4 regions of the Paenibacillus sp. FSL K6-1566 genome follow, and region 2 is predicted to be linked to each of the others. Evidence: riboswitches for the same ligand, from Rfam matches in the RefSeq annotation. Region 2 holds a riboswitch; each other region holds the start of a gene.
The links. Region 2 has a riboswitch for cyclic di-AMP ahead of ehuB (ectoine/hydroxyectoine ABC transporter substrate-binding protein EhuB). Riboswitches for the same ligand answer to the same signal wherever they lie in the genome.

Region 1 (4,662 bases), 5.6 Mb from region 2:
GGAGGCACCCTTGAGGATCATGCCCACCAGCACCGCGATAAGCCCGAGAATCAAACCTATAAGTGTTGAAATTTCCATGCTACACCTCATCCGTGAGAAATAAATAACGAATCCATTCGTTTTTAGCGGCTCTTGCGGCGAACCGCGCGCCTTTACGGGGCGTTATCCTATTTATCGTCAGATCGGGCTTTTTTTTTTAGTTGTAATTTCCGGTATAATAGAAGGAAGAGTAATCGAAGCTTAGCATGGCAGGAAGGAGTGATGGAGATGGGCGTAAAGCACGGAAGGGATTACGGCGAAATTCTGACCGAATTAACGGAAGCCGTTGGGCGTATTCCTGACAGCTATGTCTTCTTTGAAATGGATCCGGAGGATTGGGGCAGGCTGGAGGATGCCGAGCAGGCCGAGGTTCATGAGGCGCTGGCGGAGGATCTGTTCTATGCCTTGGGCACAGAGCCGGTCATTACGGTCGGCAGCGGGGTTGTCATGCATGATCGGACGAATCATCGGATACATATTTTGATCGGTGAGGAAGAGCTGGCATTCGTAGCGCTCGTGTAAGCCAGGGTTGGTTATCAAGGAATGAAGCATGGAATAAAATAGATGGAAGAAGCCCTAAGGACGTAACAATCGGCTTATGAAAGGTTTTTTTCGGGGAGGAATATAATGATGCTTTATACGCAGCAGGAAGTGGAGGCTCATCTAGAGAAGCTTGAAGGCTGGGAATTTGAACAGGGGAGATGGATTGTACGCAAGTACACCTTTTCCTCCTTCATGAAGGGAATCGCCTTTGTTGATGAGGTGGCAGCGATTTCGGAAGCTTTCGGACATCACCCCTACATCACCATTGATTATAAAACGGTGACGCTGCGCCTGACGTCATGGGATGACGGCGGAATAACGGCCGTCGACATCAAGGAGGCCCAGCAATTTAACGAAGTTTATGAGAAGAGCCGATCCAAGGATCTGAAGGATCCGGAATAGGCAATGTAGATTCGGGCAGCTGCAGAAGCGTTAGGCCCGAGAATTAAAAAACACGCTTGGATCCAAACAGCAGTCTGGGGATCCAAGCGTGTTTTGCGTAATAAGAGCTGATGGATTATTTTTTCTCAGCAAGGTAGAGCGCGATGTTTGCAATTTCCTCAGGCTTCAGCTGATCCTTAAAGGAAGGCATTCCTTTACGTCCCTTGGTAACTACGTTAAAGATTGCGTTCGCATCCATATGTCCGCCTACTTGATTCAGAGCCGGACCTGCACCGCCCTGGAGCTGATCGCCATGGCAGGAGATACAGCTGGCTTTCAATGTAGCTTCAGCCGCAGCGGCATCCAAAGTAACCTCCGGCATGGTTGGCTTCTCTTCCTGCGCCACCTGCTCCTTGCCTGGAAGCGTAAACATCAGCGCAATAGCCAACGCACATGCGACGAAGAACAGTCCGCTCATGATCCATTTTTGCATCGTCATATCGTCCTTTCTATGTATACTGCACTTTTGCACTTGTCTTCATTATAAACCAACATCCTTACACATCATAGCCAGTTGTGACAAAAAAAGCAATGTTCAAGCCTGCCTTCATAAAAAGTACACAAAATTGTACTTTTTCATATAGACAAGACTACTATTCCTCATTGGCCATCGGGTCATACACCATGCAATAAAAAGGCGCCATGCCCGTCGGCGTAAGGCGTTCGTACGTATCGGCAATGTAAAAGCCAGCCTTCCGGTAAGTCCGGATAGCCCGTTCATTCCAGGTAAGCACCTCAAGATCAATCTCGTCCGAAGGACGGCGCCGCTTCGCCTCATCCACAATTGCCTGCACGAACCGTTTACCCATTCCCCGGCCGCACCAATCAGGCCGCATGCCCAGGCCTAGACGCGTAACGCCTGCCATAGGGAATAGCTGGGCAAACCCCCAGAGCTGATCCTGCTCATCCAGCACGGACAGGTATTGCTGCAGGCGGATGCCGGGATCCCCGAATTCCACCCCTAGTCCCTTCATCTGCTCCCAAGGAAGAAAGCCATATATATTATAGGGCGGGGGATAGGACCAGGTGCAAATTTCAGCGGCATGGGCTTCCTGCATGACCACGGTATGAAACGAGGGTAAATTCGCCTCCATGTAAATACTCCTCTCATTCAAAACAATTCCGTTAGAGAGAGAATACATGCTGCTGAGCGGGATTGCAAAGATAATAGCGCAGGGGGAAACGAAACTGAAGCTAAAAAATTTTCGATTGTTTATTCGTATTGCTGTTTAGGTTAATTCTGGAAGGGTAAATAAAATGTAAGCGCTCGGATTGGCCGAATCTTGTTGGTGGCTTTGAGCATACAGAATGAAAAAATATTTTTGGATTTTCCGAAAAACATAGAACTTTTCCATGGCCTGAAACGTTATAGAGGTATAGACGAAAAATTATAGAAAAAAAGCCGCTGGGTGAGATCGGCACATCTCATGCTCCAGGGCTTATGGACATTCAGAAAAATTACGGTACAGTCAATTAATTGTAGTTCACGGCAAGGGACTTGTACGTGCTTTGGCTCATGATTCTCTTCGCGCCTACATAACGCTTCGCGTAGTAGCTCTGGCTGAGCGGGCTAACGATGACGCCGCGCGAGGAGGAAGAATGGGCGAACTTCCCGCCACCGACATAAATGCCAACATGGGAAACGCCTCTGCCGGAAGTATTAAAGAATACGAGATCCCCGGCCTTCAGGTTGCTCTTCGATACCGCGGTACCTACCTTGTATTGTGCTGCAGAAGTGCGCGGCAGGGTGAGGCCCAGCTTCTTGTAAATATAGCTGGTGAATCCGGAGCAATCAAAACCCTTTGTAGTGGTTCCGCCGGTTTTATAAGAGACACCGATGGTTGGTTTGATAACGGTATTCAACTTGGAATCCGCGAAAGCGCTACCGGTTCCAATCGTGAGCGCAAGGGCCAAGCCTAAAGAGATGGCTGTTAACTTCTTCTTCAAAACAAAAAGCTCCTTCCATTGCCTGCGAGGTTAGCTTAAGGGTTCGGTTGAAGGTCCCCTATGATCCCTCTCTAGCGAGATCAATTCACCCAAAACGGATCCCCCGCTTCCCGTATGAAGACGGGAATTCGGCTTTTAAAAGATGTCGATGTACCCAATATGACGTTCCAACATGTTAACATGATGACAATAGTTACAATAAAAATGACAAAGTTGTTACTAACATATTCGTTATTTTAGCAGAGTATTAACAATTTGGCAAACGAGGAAAGTTGTTTTTTTAACAAAAATCCCTGTCCACATTGAAGTGGGACAGGGATTTTGTATAAATATGGGAGGGGAACGTTGAGGATTCCGGTTGGATGGGAAAGTTATCGTTCGAAATCTATCCTTTTCGGAGGCTGCTTTAGCTTCCGGTTACAACCTTTTTACCACATTTAAACGATGAATGGTTGTTAATGAAATGTAACTTTTGTAACCGTTATGGATTTGAAGCTACGGACGCTCTCCATAAATGATATTGGGAAGAAATTCCCCATATTTGGAAGAGCCCGTTCAGGAAATAGGAGGCTTGCTGAATGATGAGTCCGATTAATCCCGCCCAGAACAGGGACGCCGAGCTGAACAGCAGGAGAATGACAAATGCGGCTCCACCAACAGAAATGGACAGCAGTACAGCCGTTCCCAGCTTGCGTATGAGCGCCGTGACGGATGCGATCATACCGAGCTCTCCGGTATGCCCGAACTGCATATACAGCAGCACAAGGCGAATAACATAGGTATAGAGGAACCAGGCCGCCGCGTAAGGCAGCACCCGGAGCAGCTGGGAAGGCTCCTGAATGGAGCCGAGCAGTGCCGGAAGAGCCTTGGGAATGATCCAGTAACCCGGCGCAACCGTAAGAACAAGCTCGATGAGATAGAACACCGTTACCGATTTCCAATGCTTCCGCATGCCGATGAAGAAGAACAGACCGCGTTCGCCACGGGCCTCCTGATGGAGGTTGTAGAAGATGCCGGAGCGAATCAGCGGGGTAAGCACCATGCGGACGAGGAGCAGAGCGGCAAGGATCCAGCCGTAGGTATGAACCGTATTGCTGAGTGACAAGCTCATTTCGCCCTCATAGAAGAACAGGAGGCGGCTCAGCTCGTTAGGAGCCGGATCCGGGTACCGCATCAAAAGCGGGACGACGGCGGATTTCACGAGTCTGTACAGACAGTAGCCCCAGAGAAGACGGTACAAGAACAGTAGAATGGAGACGTATAATTGATCTTTAACACTGATCCAGCCTTGGCCTGCATAGCTTTTCATGTGCTCCCCCCTCACCACGACATGCTGCCGAACAGCGTCTCCACGAGCTTGGTAATGCCGAGATTCCAGCGTGTAACGACTTTCGGATCCATGCCAGCCTTCATATAGTTATTCATGTGTTTATTCTCCAGCATGATGGTATATTTCGGATCCACCATGGCCCAGGCGAGCGGTGTATGGTATTCCAGCGTATAGGTCACTTTGCCGTTCTTACCGCTCCATGTTCGCTCAACAAGCTTGCCATCCTCAAAAGCGAACACAATCGGCACATCGGTAACATCGCCGCCCTTGCTCGTGATGTTTACGGTCGAAACAAACCGTGGGTGCGCTTGTGAGCCTTTATTTTTAGTTTTGATCTGGTCGATCGCGATGTCAGCCATTTG
Region 2 (4,662 bases):
ATTAACGCCGTATGTCCTGGATATATCGACACCCCGCTGATCCAGGGACGGACGGAAGCCATTACGCAGCATCTGGTCAGCCTTCATCCGATGGGGCGCTTGGGACAGCCGGAAGAGGTAGCGAGGGCAGTCTTGTTTCTGGCCAGTGATGATGCATCGTTTATAACAGGGACGACCCTCTTGGTTGATGGAGGATATACAGCGGTTTAAATGCCTGCACAAGAAAGCCCCGAGAGGACTCGGGGCTTTTTGCATATTCCAAGGAAGCTCTATTATATCTAGGGCGAATTATATAATGCTGACACCAGCGCTTCCGTAGCCAGCTACGGCAGTAGCGATCGTGATTCCTGAAGCCGTAGCTGAGAATACCATCAGCAAGCGGGTATTGGCCGCTACTGGAATGGCCAGACCGTCCACAAAACCGTTGCTGACTGTACCAAGGGCAAGAACGCCGGTAAGCGGAGGAGCCAGCGTTACAACCGCACCTGGAATTGGGGTGAAAATATTGCTTGTTGCCGGGGCGCTGTACAGCTGTGCTGTGATCGTAACGGTTGTTCCAACCAAGGAGAGCGCTACCGTAGTGCTGAAGGTTGCCGAGATCGCATCAATGGTGCCTGCTCTCGGCGTGTTGAATGCAAAGTCAAGCAGTGTTCCCCCAGCGCCGGTAAGGTCGACGGTTCCGCCAGCCAAGGTGACCGCTGGTCCGGAATTGCCGAAGCCTACCAGTCCGACCGTTCCAACCAACCCGCCGACAAGCGTTGTCAAGGCAAGCGGGATACCGGAAGCGAACGGAATGATGGCGCCTCCGCCAGGTATCCCCGGTACACCCGCAGGTCCTGCAGGTCCGACAGGTCCGACAGGTCCCGCAGGTCCGACAGGTCCAGCCGGCCCTACCGGTCCAGGGATGCCCTGTGGTCCTGCAGGCCCTGGAATGCCTTGCGGTCCCGCAGGTCCGATCGGCCCAATCGGTCCGACAGGCCCAACCGGTCCAATCCGCCCGCGCGAAACTCTTGGACAGCGGCGCACAAGCACCAGATCCTTTTTACCGTGATCGTGTTTGCCTTTGCCATGATCGTGGCATTTCTTTTTAGCGTGAAGCACTTTTTTCTCTATTTTTTTAGGTGAGCACAATTTCTTTTTTCTAAGAGAACGATCCAAATTCAAGCACCTCCTTTAGATTTGTTCTATACTACGCAACTTTTGCCTTGGGGGCATGGGTTAATAGCGTATTCCTGGTAGAAGGATGCCTATTATTTGCTAGAATGTACGGTTGCCCTATAGTAGGGGGCCCACCGATTCCGTCTGAGACAGGCCCGGCGCGGGCTGAAATGAGCGGGGGATAAAGACAAGCAATAGGATGTCATCCAGCGCACGAAAAAAATTTTTTTTTCGGGGAAGTACGAAGTCTCCTTTGCCACCTTTCGTACCGATCATTAACCGCATGAAAGATCAATGGGATGAACTTCGGGGGCTGGGTGGCGATAATCCTTGCTGTTAAGCGGATTGCACGCTCCGGGCAATATACCGAGATGAGCTGCCGCCCCCCCAATCCTCGGTTAACGGAAGCATGAGGTCACCTTCGTACCGGCATGGAAATGACTCCTGAAAGGGATCAAAAATGCGCGAAACGGGTTTGACTTTTCCTGGGTTTCCTTTTATCATGAACACACGCTTAGTTTCCGGCATGCACATGACGGAAAGCGGGGGAACCAGTTTTATCAGGGGCGAGTCACTTGATTTCAGAGTGTAGGGTACCATCTTACCCGAGTCCGTCAGCTAACCTCGTCAGCAGTGGATGGGTCTTTTATACATAACCGATGTTCATAAACAAAGGCCCTTGATTCTCTATAGGGGCCTTTTTCTCTATGTTGACCCCCTGCTGGCGGAGCTGTGTCCAATTCCCCTGTTCGGAGGTCTTTTTTGCGTGGACTTTGAATGGGATGTGAAAGGAGGATGACAGGCTGTAATGTGTCTTCAACTGAAGTGGTCTAGAAGAGGCGCTGTAGTTAGAGCAACAGGGCGATGCAGGAGTTCGGTCCCTTGAAGCCTGATGATGGTGCGCGGGGACAAGAGCTTCAAAAATCCCCAGTAAATCTATCTATAAACTTTGTTATTTGCGTGTCGTTGATTGTTCAACTGGTTACTTAAGCTCATCGAGTTGATGCCGGGTGTTTAAGAAATTCTTTGGGTCATTATCGAGGATTATAGGAGTTCATGTGATTAACGAAAGGTTGTGGAAGGATTTGAAGAAAGTGATTGTGCTGGTTTGGTGTTTGATTATGGTGGTATCCTTGGCCGCTTGCGGCGAGAAAGGGAGCACGCTGGAGCAGGCGATTGAACGTGGGTATGTCACGGTCGGCTTTGCGAATGAGAAGCCGTACGCTTACAAGGAGGCGAACGGCGAGCTTACCGGCGAGGCGGTCGAAATTGCCCGCGTCATTCTGGAGCGCCTTGGCATCAAGGAAATGAGGGGGGAGCTTACCGAATTCGGGTCGCTTGTAGCGGGGCTGCAAGCCGACCGGTTCGACATGATAACGGCCGGGATGTTCATTAATCCGGAACGCTGCTCGGCAGTCTTGTTCGCCGATCCGGAGTACAGTATCGGGGAAGCGCTGGCGGTAAAGAAGGGGAATCCGCTCGGGCTTGGAAGCTATGCAGATGTTGCCAAGGATGATGATGCCAAGGTCGCCGTCATGACCGGTGCCGTCGAGATCGGATACATGGAGAAGTCGGGCATTCCTTCCGAGCGCATTGTCCAGGTGCCTGATCAGGCTTCGGCAATCAGTGCGCTGCAGGCGGACCGTGTGCAGGCAATCACGATGACGGGACCGTCGCTGCAGGCAATGCTGGATTCCGCAAGCGATGAGAGCATCGAGCGCGTAACCGACTTTGAGCAGCCGGTCATTGACGGTGAAAGCGTGCGCGGGTACGGCGCGACCGCATTTCGGAAAGCGGACACCGAATTTCAGGAAGCCTATAATGCGGAGCTGCAAAAAATGAAAGAATCCGGCGAGCTCCTGGAAATCTTGCAGCAGTTCGGATTTACCGAGGAAGAGCTGCCGGGCGACATGACAGCGGCTGCGCTCTGCGGGAAATAGCATGCCGAACTCCTGGATTGAGTTCCTTCCCACACTGTTGAAGGGCGCGGAAATTACGGTCCTGGTCGCGATATTTTCCGCCATGCTTGCGATTGTTGCAGCCTTTGCGGCAGGACTATCCCGGTTATCCAAGCTGTGGATCCTGCGCACGCTAGCCGCTGTTTATGTGGAGGTCTTTCGGGGTACCTCCCTGCTTGTTCAGCTATTCTGGCTGTACTTCGCCCTTCCGTTCATCGGCATCGAGCTTCCGAAAATGCTGGCGGCTATTTTGGCAATCGGGCTCAACTTCGGTGCGTACGGCTCGGAGATTGTCCGCAGTGCGGTGCTCGCGGTACCCAAAGGTCAATGGGAGGCAGCGGTCGCGCTCAACCTGAAGCCCTGGCAGCGGATGTTGAACGTGATTTTGCCGCAAGCAACGCTTAGGATGCTGCCGCCGTTCGGGAACCAGCTGGTGGAGCTGATTAAGTCAACGTCGCTCGTCTATTTCATCACGATGGCGGATCTGACCTATCAGGCGATGGTGCTCCGCAACAACTATATTGCCTGGACGACGGAAATTCTTGCGCTGCTGCTCCTGTTGTACTTTGTGATCGCTACGCTCGTTGCGGTGGCGGTCCGGCTGCTCGAGCGGAAATTGACGGCGGGGAGGATGTAGCCTATGTGGGATTGGAATTATGCATTTGATATTTTACCGGAGCTGCTGCGGGCGCTCCAAATGACCGTATGGGTAACGCTCTGTGCGTTCGTGGTTGCGCTTATTGTTGGGTTGCTGCTGGCTTTTGCCGCGCGGAGCCGATTTAAGCCACTGTCGCTGATCACCAAAGGAATCATTGAGTTTATCCGAAACACGCCGCTGCTCGTGCAAGTCTTCTTTCTGTATTACAGTCTGCCGCTCCTAATGGGCATCTCGATCCCCGCCTTCTATGCTGGAGTGATCGGACTGGGGCTGCATTACAGCACCTATTTGTCCGAGGTGTACCGATCAGGCATTGAAGCGGTACCGAAGGGGCAGTGGGAGGCGGCAACGGCGCTGAATTATACGAAGGCCCAGACCTGGCGCAGCATCATATTGCCGCAGGCGGTACCGCCGATCATCCCGGTGCTGGGGAACTATTTGATCGTGATGTTTAAGGAAACGCCGATTTTGTGTGCGATTACGCTGGTGGAAATGATGATGACGGCTAAAAATATCGTGTCCCAGTCCTTTCGGGCGTTCGAGCCGTACACGCTGGTCGGAATTTTATTCCTGATCATCAGTTATATCGCGTCGCTGCTGGTTCAAAGGCTGGAAAAGCGCATGAATCTGCAGCGGGGACAATGAGGAGGGAAAGCGATGAATGCAGTTGTGATCGACGAACAGGAGGAGGCCCTGCCGTCCCGGACGGAGGAAAAGCCTTCAACCGGTATGCAGCCGATCGTGAGATATAAAGGGGTCACCAAATCCTTCGGCGAGCTGCAGGTACTCAAAGGCATCGATTTGGAGATCCAGCCCGGAGAGAAGGTGGCCGTGATCGGTCCGAGCGGTTCGGGGAAGACGACGCTGGGCCGGATGCTGATGACGCTC
Region 3 (4,662 bases), 1.7 Mb from region 2:
GTCGGGCTGATGCTTCAACGGAATGCGAACCAGCCTGGATGTCCCGTGATCGAGCAGCTTGGCGACGCCGGCATCGCCCTCTTCGATGAAGCTTCGGGAGAAGCCGATCAGCACCCGCTCGAAGATCAGCTTATCGGAGCTTGCCGTCGAATGCAGATCATGCGGGTTCACGATCATCATATCCCCTTTTTTGACGGTAAACACATTATGGTCCATGAAGTATACCCGCTCTCCATTAAGCAAGTAATACAGCTCGAAGTAGGGATGCTCATGCGGACGGGGCATGCTGCTGGAACCGTTTCGTGACATGTATTGGATGGAGAAATCATCTTCTCCTATGTGGTACTTGGGCTGCAGCCGGTCATTCATTCTCTCTAACTCCTTTGCACACGCGGATCCGATTCTATTGTCATTCGTGAAGCCTGATATACCTGAACAGGTCGGAGACAACGGATACGGCTAGTTGGGTTCGTAGAAATTTATATATCATGGCTGCAGCCGATCTTCAAGGGCTTTGGCTGCAATCGGCAGCATTTTTTATAAGCGCTTACATCTTCATGCGGTATCAATCGAATAAGCAAACTTGAAACTTACTAAAGCGGAGGTAAGCATGAAACAAACAGAAGAAGCAATATGTCCCGACTTGCCTGTAATCCCGGAATACACAGTAATGATCACAGACTATGGCGCAGTAGGAGACGGCGTTTACGACAATACCCTGGCATTTCATCAAGCAATCGAAGCTTGCGCAAAGGCAGGAGGGGGGAAGGTGGTCATCCCTCCGGGGATCTGGCACACCGGTCCGTTAACCCTGCAGAGCCGGATTGAGCTTCACGCTTCTGCCGGCGCGCTTGTCATGTTCAGCAAGCAATTCGAAGCTTATCCGATCCGGATGTCTGCTTATGAGGGCCGGCAGATGTTCCGCTGCCAGTCTCCGCTCGATGGAGAAGGGTTGGAGGATATCGCAATCACCGGCAGCGGCATCTTTGACGGAGGCGGCGAAGCCTGGAGGCCCGTTAAGCAAGGGAAGCTGACGGAAAGCCAGTGGGATCGATTAATTCATACCGGCGGCGTCGTGGATGACGGGGGACTGTGGTGGCCAACGCCGGCTGCCCGGGACGGGATGGAGAACCTGGCCCGGATCGAACAAACAGGCAGCCGGAATCCCCAGGATTATGAGTCTGTCAGAGACTATCTGAGACCCAATCTGCTCAGCTTGAGAAACTGCAAGCGGATTCTGCTCAGCGGCCCTACCTTTCAAAACTCCGCAGCCTGGTGCCTGCATCCTTGGGCATCGGAGCAAATTACCATTCAGAACATTACCGTCCGCAATCCATGGTATGCCCAGAACGGGGACGGACTGGACATCGATTCGTGCAAATACGTGACCGTGGAAAACAGCTCGTTTGATGTAGGAGATGACGCGATCTGTCTGAAGTCCGGAAAAAATGAAGCCGGGCGCCTGCTGGGAAAGCCGAGTGAGCGCATCAGCATCCGGAACTGCACCGTTTATCACGGCCACGGCGGGATCGTTGTCGGCAGTGAAATGTCCGGAGGCATCAAGGATGTGCACGTATCCGATTGCACCTTCATCGGCACCGATATCGGCATCCGGTTTAAAAGCTGCCGCGGACGCGGCGGCGTGGTCGAAAATATCTTCATCGAACGGATCCGGATGCGGGAGATCGACGGGGATGCCATCTCCTTCAATTTATATTACGAAGGGAAAGCCGGCTCCGGCGAATACCAAGCGGAAGCGATGCTCCCCGTTACCGAGGAAACCCCCGTGTTCCGCAATATTGTTATTAAGGATATCGTCTGCAGCGGCGCGCATACTGCGCTCCTCATCAACGGCCTGCCGGAGATGCCGGTGGAGAACGTGACGGTGATGCGGTCGGCCATCACAAGTCGGGAAGGCATTGTATGCCGCAATGGAAAGAACCTGACGATTCAGGATATGGTCCTTCGCAATCAGGAAAATCCGCTCCTTCTCTTTCACCAGAGCCGAAATGTACAGGTGGTGAACGTCAAGGGGGAAAGCGACTCGCTGGATGACCGCTTGCTTGTGGTTACCGGGGAACGGTCCGGGCAAATCGAATGCTCGGGGCTGCATGCCGATAGGGCAGGACAGATTATGATTTCTTCTGAAGTGGAACCGGAGGAGGTCGTGATCAAGTAGCTTTGCTGTTGGATGCATTAAGGTTTAGAAGGGAGGTGATCGAATTATAACCGTTGCAATCTCAATATGATAAGGAGGTACGCCATTGAAAGCTGCAAAATGGCTGAAGCAAATGCTTGTTCTATCGATGAATTTGCTAGAAGCCGGCCCCCCTAGGTGTCGGCTTCTTGCATGGAGGATTTTTCGCCGCGCTTAGAAAACGGAAACAATTTTAACATAAATGTCATGACTATGTGACCTTTCATATAGTAAAAACACTGTTAAAACTCTTTCGATTCGACGGCGATATCTAAAAAACGATAGATTTATCGGATATTATTGACAGTTTGCTAGCTTGTATACTATATTAAGAAAGGGTTACAAAATGTTAATGAATTTTGCCGAATTTCGCTAGAGAAAACGGGGGAACCGTCCTGGGTGAATTATTCTTGTAGTAGAGGGAATATAGGTGACCTTCAGCCGAACCCTTAGCTAACTCCGTAGGCATCGAAGGAGAGAATATATTTTGAAGAAATTGGTCATTTCTTTGCTAGGATCCGCAATCATTTTTTCTTCCGGTGCCGTGACAGCGTTTGCCGATCAGCAGCCTAACTTTCAGCAGCAAGTGAAGCAGTTAGTAGGAACACCGTACAAGTGGGGCGGAACAACCACAAGCGGATTTGATTGCTCCGGATTTATTCTGTATATGTTCCGTAACTTTGATCTTGACCTTCCGCGCACTTCCCAAGGACAAGCCCAAGTAGGCGTGCATGTAGACCAGGAAGAGCTGCGTGTCGGTGATCTGGTATTCTTCAACACGAACGGCAAGGGAATTTCACATGCTGGCGTTTATATTGGAGACGGGCAATTCGCACATGCTTCAAGCAGCAAGGGTGTTCGAATCAGCAAGCTTAGCGACTCTTACTATAAGCCACGTTATGTTACCGCACGCCGGGTGTTAAGCCAAGAGGAATATGCGAAGCTGGTAGGAAGTGTTAGCTAGATCAGCTCATCTTTGATCTTGATCCGGCTCTCTGCACAATGATCGTCTTGCAAGTCCTGGTAAGGAATTCTATGATCGATTTTCAGTGATTGCACCGAATACATACATAATCTTGATGATGACCTCTGTATACGACAGAGGTCATCTTTTTTTGTGCCGGTCATGTGGAAGATTGGCATCGGCTAATTCATAGCTTGTGTCGTTTCAATGGCTGTCAGAGATGCTCGGTTATCACGGAAGCATTGAACAAGCGAACAGGCTGCAGGTCCATAGCGACCGGCAGCCTGTGTAGTGATGATCGGAAGGATGGACTCATCCACGCTTCAACCTTTATTACGGATCACTCTTTGATCACCGCTTCGTTCATGGCGCCTTCGATATCATCACCGTAGACTCTGAATATACCGAGCCGCCACAATGCCGCACCTTTCAGCTGATAGCGCTTGGCCAGACCAAGCTTGTCGTCGATGGAGTTCTCCGTTTCGCTGCCCAGGCTAATTCCAAGCAGAAGCTTGTCCTTAGGGGCTCCGGCATCAAGTGCAAGCTGAATAGCCTGCTGCACTTGCGTGTTCGGTTCCGGCTTCCGGTCTTTGGTGCCAACCGGGTGATACTGGTATGCCATGATAATCAGATCGTCGGCAATCGATGCAAGCGTTTTGTAATCATAGCCTTTATAGGCGCTGTTTAACGGAGGTACGGCCAAGGACAGGGCAGTCCCTTTCGGCAAGGCAGCTCTAAGGTCCTTCACGTATTGGTTCAGCAGCTTCTGCTGGGAGGCGGCATCCAGCTTGAAGCCCAATCCTTCGAAATCCAGCACGACTCCGCCGAACCCATTGTCCGCAACGGCGGCGGTAATCCCGTCGATCGATTTCATCCGCAGCGAGGCGTCGCTCATCATTTTTGTCAGTTCGCCGTTACCGTCCAGTGTATATACCATCAAATAGGGCTTAATGCCCTGTCCTTCCGCATCGGCCACAAGTGTCTGGGGCGTGATGTCTCCGGCGGCTTCCGGCATGCGGTATTCAACCCCTTGAAGGGTGAATTCGCCGTTACGGTCAATTCGGCTCCAGCCAAAGGCGACGGAATTCATCCATTGAATAATATCCCGCTCCTTAAAGGATTCAATGGCATAGAAGGCCCGCAGATGCATTTTGCTTTTTGGTGATTTGAGCGATACGGTGCGCGTTGCCTGATTCCACCTTACGGAAGCCCCGAATTGGCTGCTGAACGAGCTGAGCGGAATCAGCACGCGTCCTTCGCGCATGATCGGCGCTGCGGGCAGCTTGACGTTCTTCTTATTCACCACGGCGGTGGTGCTGCCGACTCTGAGCTGAACCTCGGTTGTGTTATCGTTGCCGGTCTTTACCGCCTGCACGGTTTGGGTCTTGCTGTTCCATTTGATGTCGATGCCCAGTGCCTCGCCCACAGCCCGGAAAGGCACGTAGGTTACGCCTTTCTCAATTCGCGGAGCCGCATCGAACGCAAGCGGAACATCATCCAA
Region 4 (4,662 bases), 250 kb from region 2:
GCGTTCATGGAGCGGCATCCCGCCGCGGAAATCAAGCTGATTACCGGCAAAACCCATGAGATCGTTTCTTATGTAAGGGATAAACGGGTGGATGTCGGCATCGTCGCCTCTTCCATCAACCAACCGGGACTAAACTGCATTCCCCTGTTTGACGATCATCTGGAGCTCGTCATTCCCGCCGTCCATCCGCTGGCGGAGCTGGGGGATGTCGAGGTCGAGCACCTCCAGGGGCTTCCGATGATTATTTTCTCGACCGGAACCTGGTACCGTAAGCTGACGGACGACCTGTTTCACCGGTGGGGCATCATGCCCGATATTCGGATGGAGATCGATTCCTTCGAAGCGATCGTCCGCTTGATCCCGACCTGCAAAGCAGCGGCCCTGCTTCCGAAATCATACCTCCGTCCGCAGCTGCTCTCCGACAACGGGCTTGTGGACATTCACATCCCCGCGCTCATGGAGACGCGGCGGACGACCTCGCTGATTTACGGGGATGCTTCAGAGCTTAGCAGCGCCGCCCGCCGCTGGATTAACGAAACCGAGGTGCTCTTCCGAAGCCTTGCGGAAGAGAAGCAGCGAAAAAACCTGACGACCTAGAGATCGTCAGGTTTTTTTATATTATTTCTGCTGCAGATTCACGACTTCCGTCTCAAACCGCTCCACATTGTCGTTGGAGCCGATGACGACCATAACATCGCCGGCGTTGACCACGTCCATCGCCGTCGGCGCGACGATAATGCCGGATCGCTTGTTGAGGGCGACCACCGTGACACCGTAACGGACGCGCGTGTTCAGTTCGCTTAACGTCTTGCCGTCCATACAATCGGTTACCGTCATTTCCACGATCAAATAATCCTTAGATAATTCGATATAGTCGAGCAGATTCGGCGTAACCAGCTGGTGAGCCACACGGATTCCCATATCCCGTTCGGGGAAGATGACCCGGTCCACACCCAGCTTCTGCAGCGCCCGGCCGTGCAGCACGGAAATCGCTTTGGCCACGACGGTCGATACGCCAAGCTCCTTGAGCAGGATGGCGGACAGAATGCTCATCTGGATATCGTCTCCGATCGCGACGATCCCGCAGTCGAAGTTGCGGATGCCGAGCGATTTCAGCATCTCCTCATCCGTAGCATCGGCGACCACCGTATGGGTCAGATACTCGCTCATATCCTCGACGACCTCTTCGTTCCGGTCAATGCCGAGAACCTCATAGCCTAGTTCCATTAGTTCCAGTGCCAGACTCGAGCCGAACCGCCCCAAACCGATCACTGCAAATTGCTTTGGTTTCATGTCTCTCCTATACTCCTTATCCAATAATCATTTTGCCTTCCGGATGACGATACAATTCTTTACCCTTTTTCGGACCGAGTGCATAAGCCAGCGTCAGCGGACCTAGACGTCCGGCAAACATCGTTAAGCTGATCAATATTTTGCCGAACACCGTCAAATCCGGCGTTAATCCCATCGACAAGCCGACGGTACCGAAGGCCGAGGTCGTTTCGAATAGAATCTCCAGGAAATCCGCATCCTCTGTCGTGGACAGGATCATGGATACCGTCAATACGAGCAGCAGCGCAAGAAGCGCAATCGTTAACGCCTTTAAGACCCGCTCCTGAGCGAGGCGAAACCGGAATAAGACGATGTCCTCACGCCCTCTCATCATTGCGAATACGGCCCCTACCATCACCATAAAGGTTGTCGTCTTGATTCCGCCCCCGGTCGATCCCGGCGACGCTCCGATAAACATAAGTATAATAATGAAAAATTGCGTAGCTTGCCTTAGGCCGCCGATATCAATCGAATTCGCGCCCGCTGTTCGCGGACTGACCGATTGGAAGAACGAGGCGAGCACTTTACCTCCCCCGTCCAAGGAGCCCAGCGTTAACGGATTGGTGAACTCAAAAATAAATATGATGATCGCCCCGATGAAGATCAACGCCCCCGACATCGAGAGAACGACCTTGGAGTGAAGCGACAGCTTCCTTTTTTGACGGAAATCGATCAAATCGGATAATACAACGAACCCGATGCCGCCGGATATGATCAACAGCATGGATACGATGTTTACCAACGGATCATCGACATAATCCGTGAGACTATGAAAATCACCGAACAGATCGAAGCCTGCATTGTTAAACAGCGAAACGGAATGGAACACCCCAAAATAGAGGGCTTTTCCAATAGGCATATCCCATGCCCAGCGCAGTGTAAACAGTACGGCAGCGCACGCCTCGAAGGTCAAGGAATAGATAAACACCCGCCGGATCAAACGAACGATCCCTTCGATGGAGGACTGATTCATCGCTTCCTGCAGAACAAGCCGGTCCTTGAGCGATATCCTCCGCTTGAATACCAGGGCGAACAGGGTTGCCATCGTCATAAACCCGAGCCCGCTGAGTTGAATGAGCAGAAGGATCACCGTATGTCCGAAAGCACTGAAGCTTGTGCCTGTATCCACGACAACAAGCCCGGTCAGACAGACGGCGGAAGCCGCCGTAAACATGGCGTCAATCCCGCTGATCGGTTCGCCGGTCCTGCTGGATACGGGCAGCATGAGCAGAATGGTACCGACCAGGATCGCCGCCGCAAAACCGAGCGCAAGGATCTGCGGAGGTGACAGCTTAAGCCACTTCATTTTTGAGTTCAAAGTTTCACCTTCTCCAAAAAAATCAAAGAAAAAAGACACTGGAAAACAGTGCCCTTCACGGTCTGGTTCCTGTGCAACAGCCTACGAGGTTAGCTGACGGATTCGGGCATTATCACAGGCCGCCCTATCCATGATCCGAAAGAGATCATGAAATTCACCCCAATTACATGGTTCCCCCGTTCTCATTACGAAATTCGGCTGGTTTATTCGGTTCCTTGAAGCATGATGTGATTATAACGCAATCCGGAAGCGAACCCAACGTCGTTTTTTTACCAAAAAGTCTTTAAATGAGCGCGAATTGGGCATATTCAAGAGTACAAGGATATGGTTCTCTAACGTTTTCGAAACCTTTCATTCATTTTCAGCGTTTTATTTCATTATTGGCCCTTTGGGATAAGCAGGGCTTGTTCTTCATATGTATGTTATATTGACTCTATGATCCGCTTTTTGCGGGGCCGGTTATTCATATCGGAAAGCACTAAAATTAAGAGGAGGAATTTCATGAACCGTGCCGAAGAGCCCCTGAAGCTGACACCTAACCTAAAGAAGCTTATCGCACCGGCCATCATCGGTCTGATCCTGTTTCTTATATTCCAGGTACTCCCATCCACTTCCTTCGAGTCGACCGATACGCCCTATCCGCAAATCATTTCCAAGGATGAGGCTGCGCAAGCGGCGTCACGGTTCGCTCGCGAACGTTTAGGGTTTCCTGCTTCCGAAGGGCAAGACCCCCTTGTTACATACCAGTCCAACTCCGAGCTGTACGGATATTTGGCCAAGGAAAAGAAGCTAAAGGAGTATAACAAGAATTACGAAGCCAAATACCCATATGACGTATACCGCGTCCGCTTCACCTTGCCGGGTGGCGATGCGCTGAACGTGGATGTGCATATGCAGAATGCCGGCATCGCGGGATTCTCCTATGATTCCGCCCGCTCCAGTTACGACAGGATCGAGCTGAATCAAGGGGAGGTCCGGAAGCAAATGCTGCTTCTGGTTGAGGAAGGCATGACGCTGGCCGAGAAGCAGGCGCTCGCGGAGCCGTGGCTCAAGTGGGCCGGATACGATGCGACGCAGCTGCAGCTTTCTACCCGGGAAGGCGAACCTAAGCTGAGATATACCGTCACGGAAGCCGCCATCGGGGATTCGAGGCTGCAGCTGGCATTTACCTTTGAACATGGGACACTGCGTTCCTTCGAGCCCGCGTTCTCGGTTCCGGCAGCGCATGCTGCCTATGTGAACAAGCAGACGCAGGATGCAACGCTGCTGACGCTGGTCGGGTACGGTTTGTTTACGCTTGTGCTCGGTATCCTGGCCATCGTCTACAGCGTCAAGACCAGAGCCTATACCTCGTTTAAGCGCGGTATCCTGCTGTCCGTCCTGTTGTTTGTCATCCAGATGCTGAATACGTACAACCTGGTTCCGGTCTTTAAGGCACAAGGAATGTCCGAGACCGGCATCATCGGGATGATGATCTTCTACGCCATCTACTCCCTCGTCTTCTCCGCCTTGCTCTATTTCTCGCTTGTCGGCGGAAGCGGTCTATGGCGGAAGGAAGACGGGCTTAATCCGTGGCCGCGTGCCAAGGAGCCCGGGTACGGCCGCTATGTCTTGGAAAGCATGAAGGTGGGCTATTTGTGGGCCCTCATTCTGCTCGGCATTCAGTCCTTGATCTTCATCGCGCTCGGCCTGACCTTGAACACCTGGTCCACGACCGATGCCTCGCAGTCGCCTTACAACATGCTCTATCCATGGCTGTTTCCGCTGATGGCTTGGCTGGCAGGCATTTCGGAGGAAGCGGTGTACCGGCTGTTCGGCATTAGAATGGTGAAGAAAATCGTGCGCAGCACCTTTGTCGCGAGTTTGATCACCTCGATCATCTGGGCGCTCGGCCATACGCTGTATCCGATTTACCCAGTCGTATCCCGCCCGATTGAGCTGGTCATTATCGGCCTGCTGTTCAGCTATATTTTCCTGAAATACGGATATATTGCGGCCATGTTCTCGCATGT

Region 1: another riboswitch for cyclic di-AMP. It lies ahead of NST08_RS00495 (C40 family peptidase); the one in region 2 lies ahead of ehuB (ectoine/hydroxyectoine ABC transporter substrate-binding protein EhuB).
Region 3: another riboswitch for cyclic di-AMP. It lies ahead of NST08_RS17560 (C40 family peptidase); the one in region 2 lies ahead of ehuB (ectoine/hydroxyectoine ABC transporter substrate-binding protein EhuB).
Region 4: another riboswitch for cyclic di-AMP. It lies ahead of NST08_RS24485 (TrkH family potassium uptake protein); the one in region 2 lies ahead of ehuB (ectoine/hydroxyectoine ABC transporter substrate-binding protein EhuB).

The regions. Positions count from the first base shown of each region.
Region 1 is NZ_JBBOSR010000001.1:101,804-106,465, forward strand. Features, by position in the region: gene motA (flagellar motor stator protein MotA) at 1-78, opposite strand, end outside; gene NST08_RS00475 (hypothetical protein) at 268-561, shown strand; gene NST08_RS00480 (4a-hydroxytetrahydrobiopterin dehydratase) at 670-984, shown strand; gene NST08_RS00485 (c-type cytochrome) at 1,100-1,456, opposite strand; gene NST08_RS00490 (GNAT family N-acetyltransferase) at 1,617-2,117, opposite strand; gene NST08_RS00495 (C40 family peptidase) at 2,497-2,970, opposite strand; cyclic di-AMP (ydaO/yuaA leader) riboswitch at 2,975-3,114, opposite strand; gene NST08_RS00500 (hypothetical protein) at 3,452-4,279, opposite strand; gene NST08_RS00505 (M1 family metallopeptidase) at 4,291-4,662, opposite strand, start outside.
Region 2 is NZ_JBBOSR010000001.1:5,741,410-5,746,071, reverse strand. Features, by position in the region: gene NST08_RS25815 (SDR family NAD(P)-dependent oxidoreductase) at 1-210, shown strand, start outside; gene NST08_RS25810 (exosporium glycoprotein BclB-related protein) at 289-1,101, opposite strand; cyclic di-AMP (ydaO/yuaA leader) riboswitch at 1,660-1,806, shown strand; gene ehuB (ectoine/hydroxyectoine ABC transporter substrate-binding protein EhuB) at 2,280-3,098, shown strand; gene ehuC (ectoine/hydroxyectoine ABC transporter permease subunit EhuC) at 3,100-3,753, shown strand; gene ehuD (ectoine/hydroxyectoine ABC transporter permease subunit EhuD) at 3,757-4,419, shown strand; gene ehuA (ectoine/hydroxyectoine ABC transporter ATP-binding protein EhuA) at 4,432-4,662, shown strand, end outside.
Region 3 is NZ_JBBOSR010000001.1:4,011,961-4,016,622, reverse strand. Features, by position in the region: gene NST08_RS17570 (helix-turn-helix domain-containing protein) at 1-369, opposite strand, end outside; gene NST08_RS17565 (glycoside hydrolase family 28 protein) at 611-2,179, shown strand; cyclic di-AMP (ydaO/yuaA leader) riboswitch at 2,548-2,681, shown strand; gene NST08_RS17560 (C40 family peptidase) at 2,685-3,161, shown strand; gene NST08_RS17555 (stalk domain-containing protein) at 3,502-4,662, opposite strand, start outside.
Region 4 is NZ_JBBOSR010000001.1:5,488,710-5,493,371, forward strand. Features, by position in the region: gene NST08_RS24475 (LysR family transcriptional regulator) at 1-597, shown strand, start outside; gene NST08_RS24480 (potassium channel family protein) at 619-1,293, opposite strand; gene NST08_RS24485 (TrkH family potassium uptake protein) at 1,310-2,638, opposite strand; cyclic di-AMP (ydaO/yuaA leader) riboswitch at 2,714-2,860, opposite strand; gene NST08_RS24490 (CPBP family intramembrane glutamic endopeptidase) at 3,152-4,662, shown strand, end outside.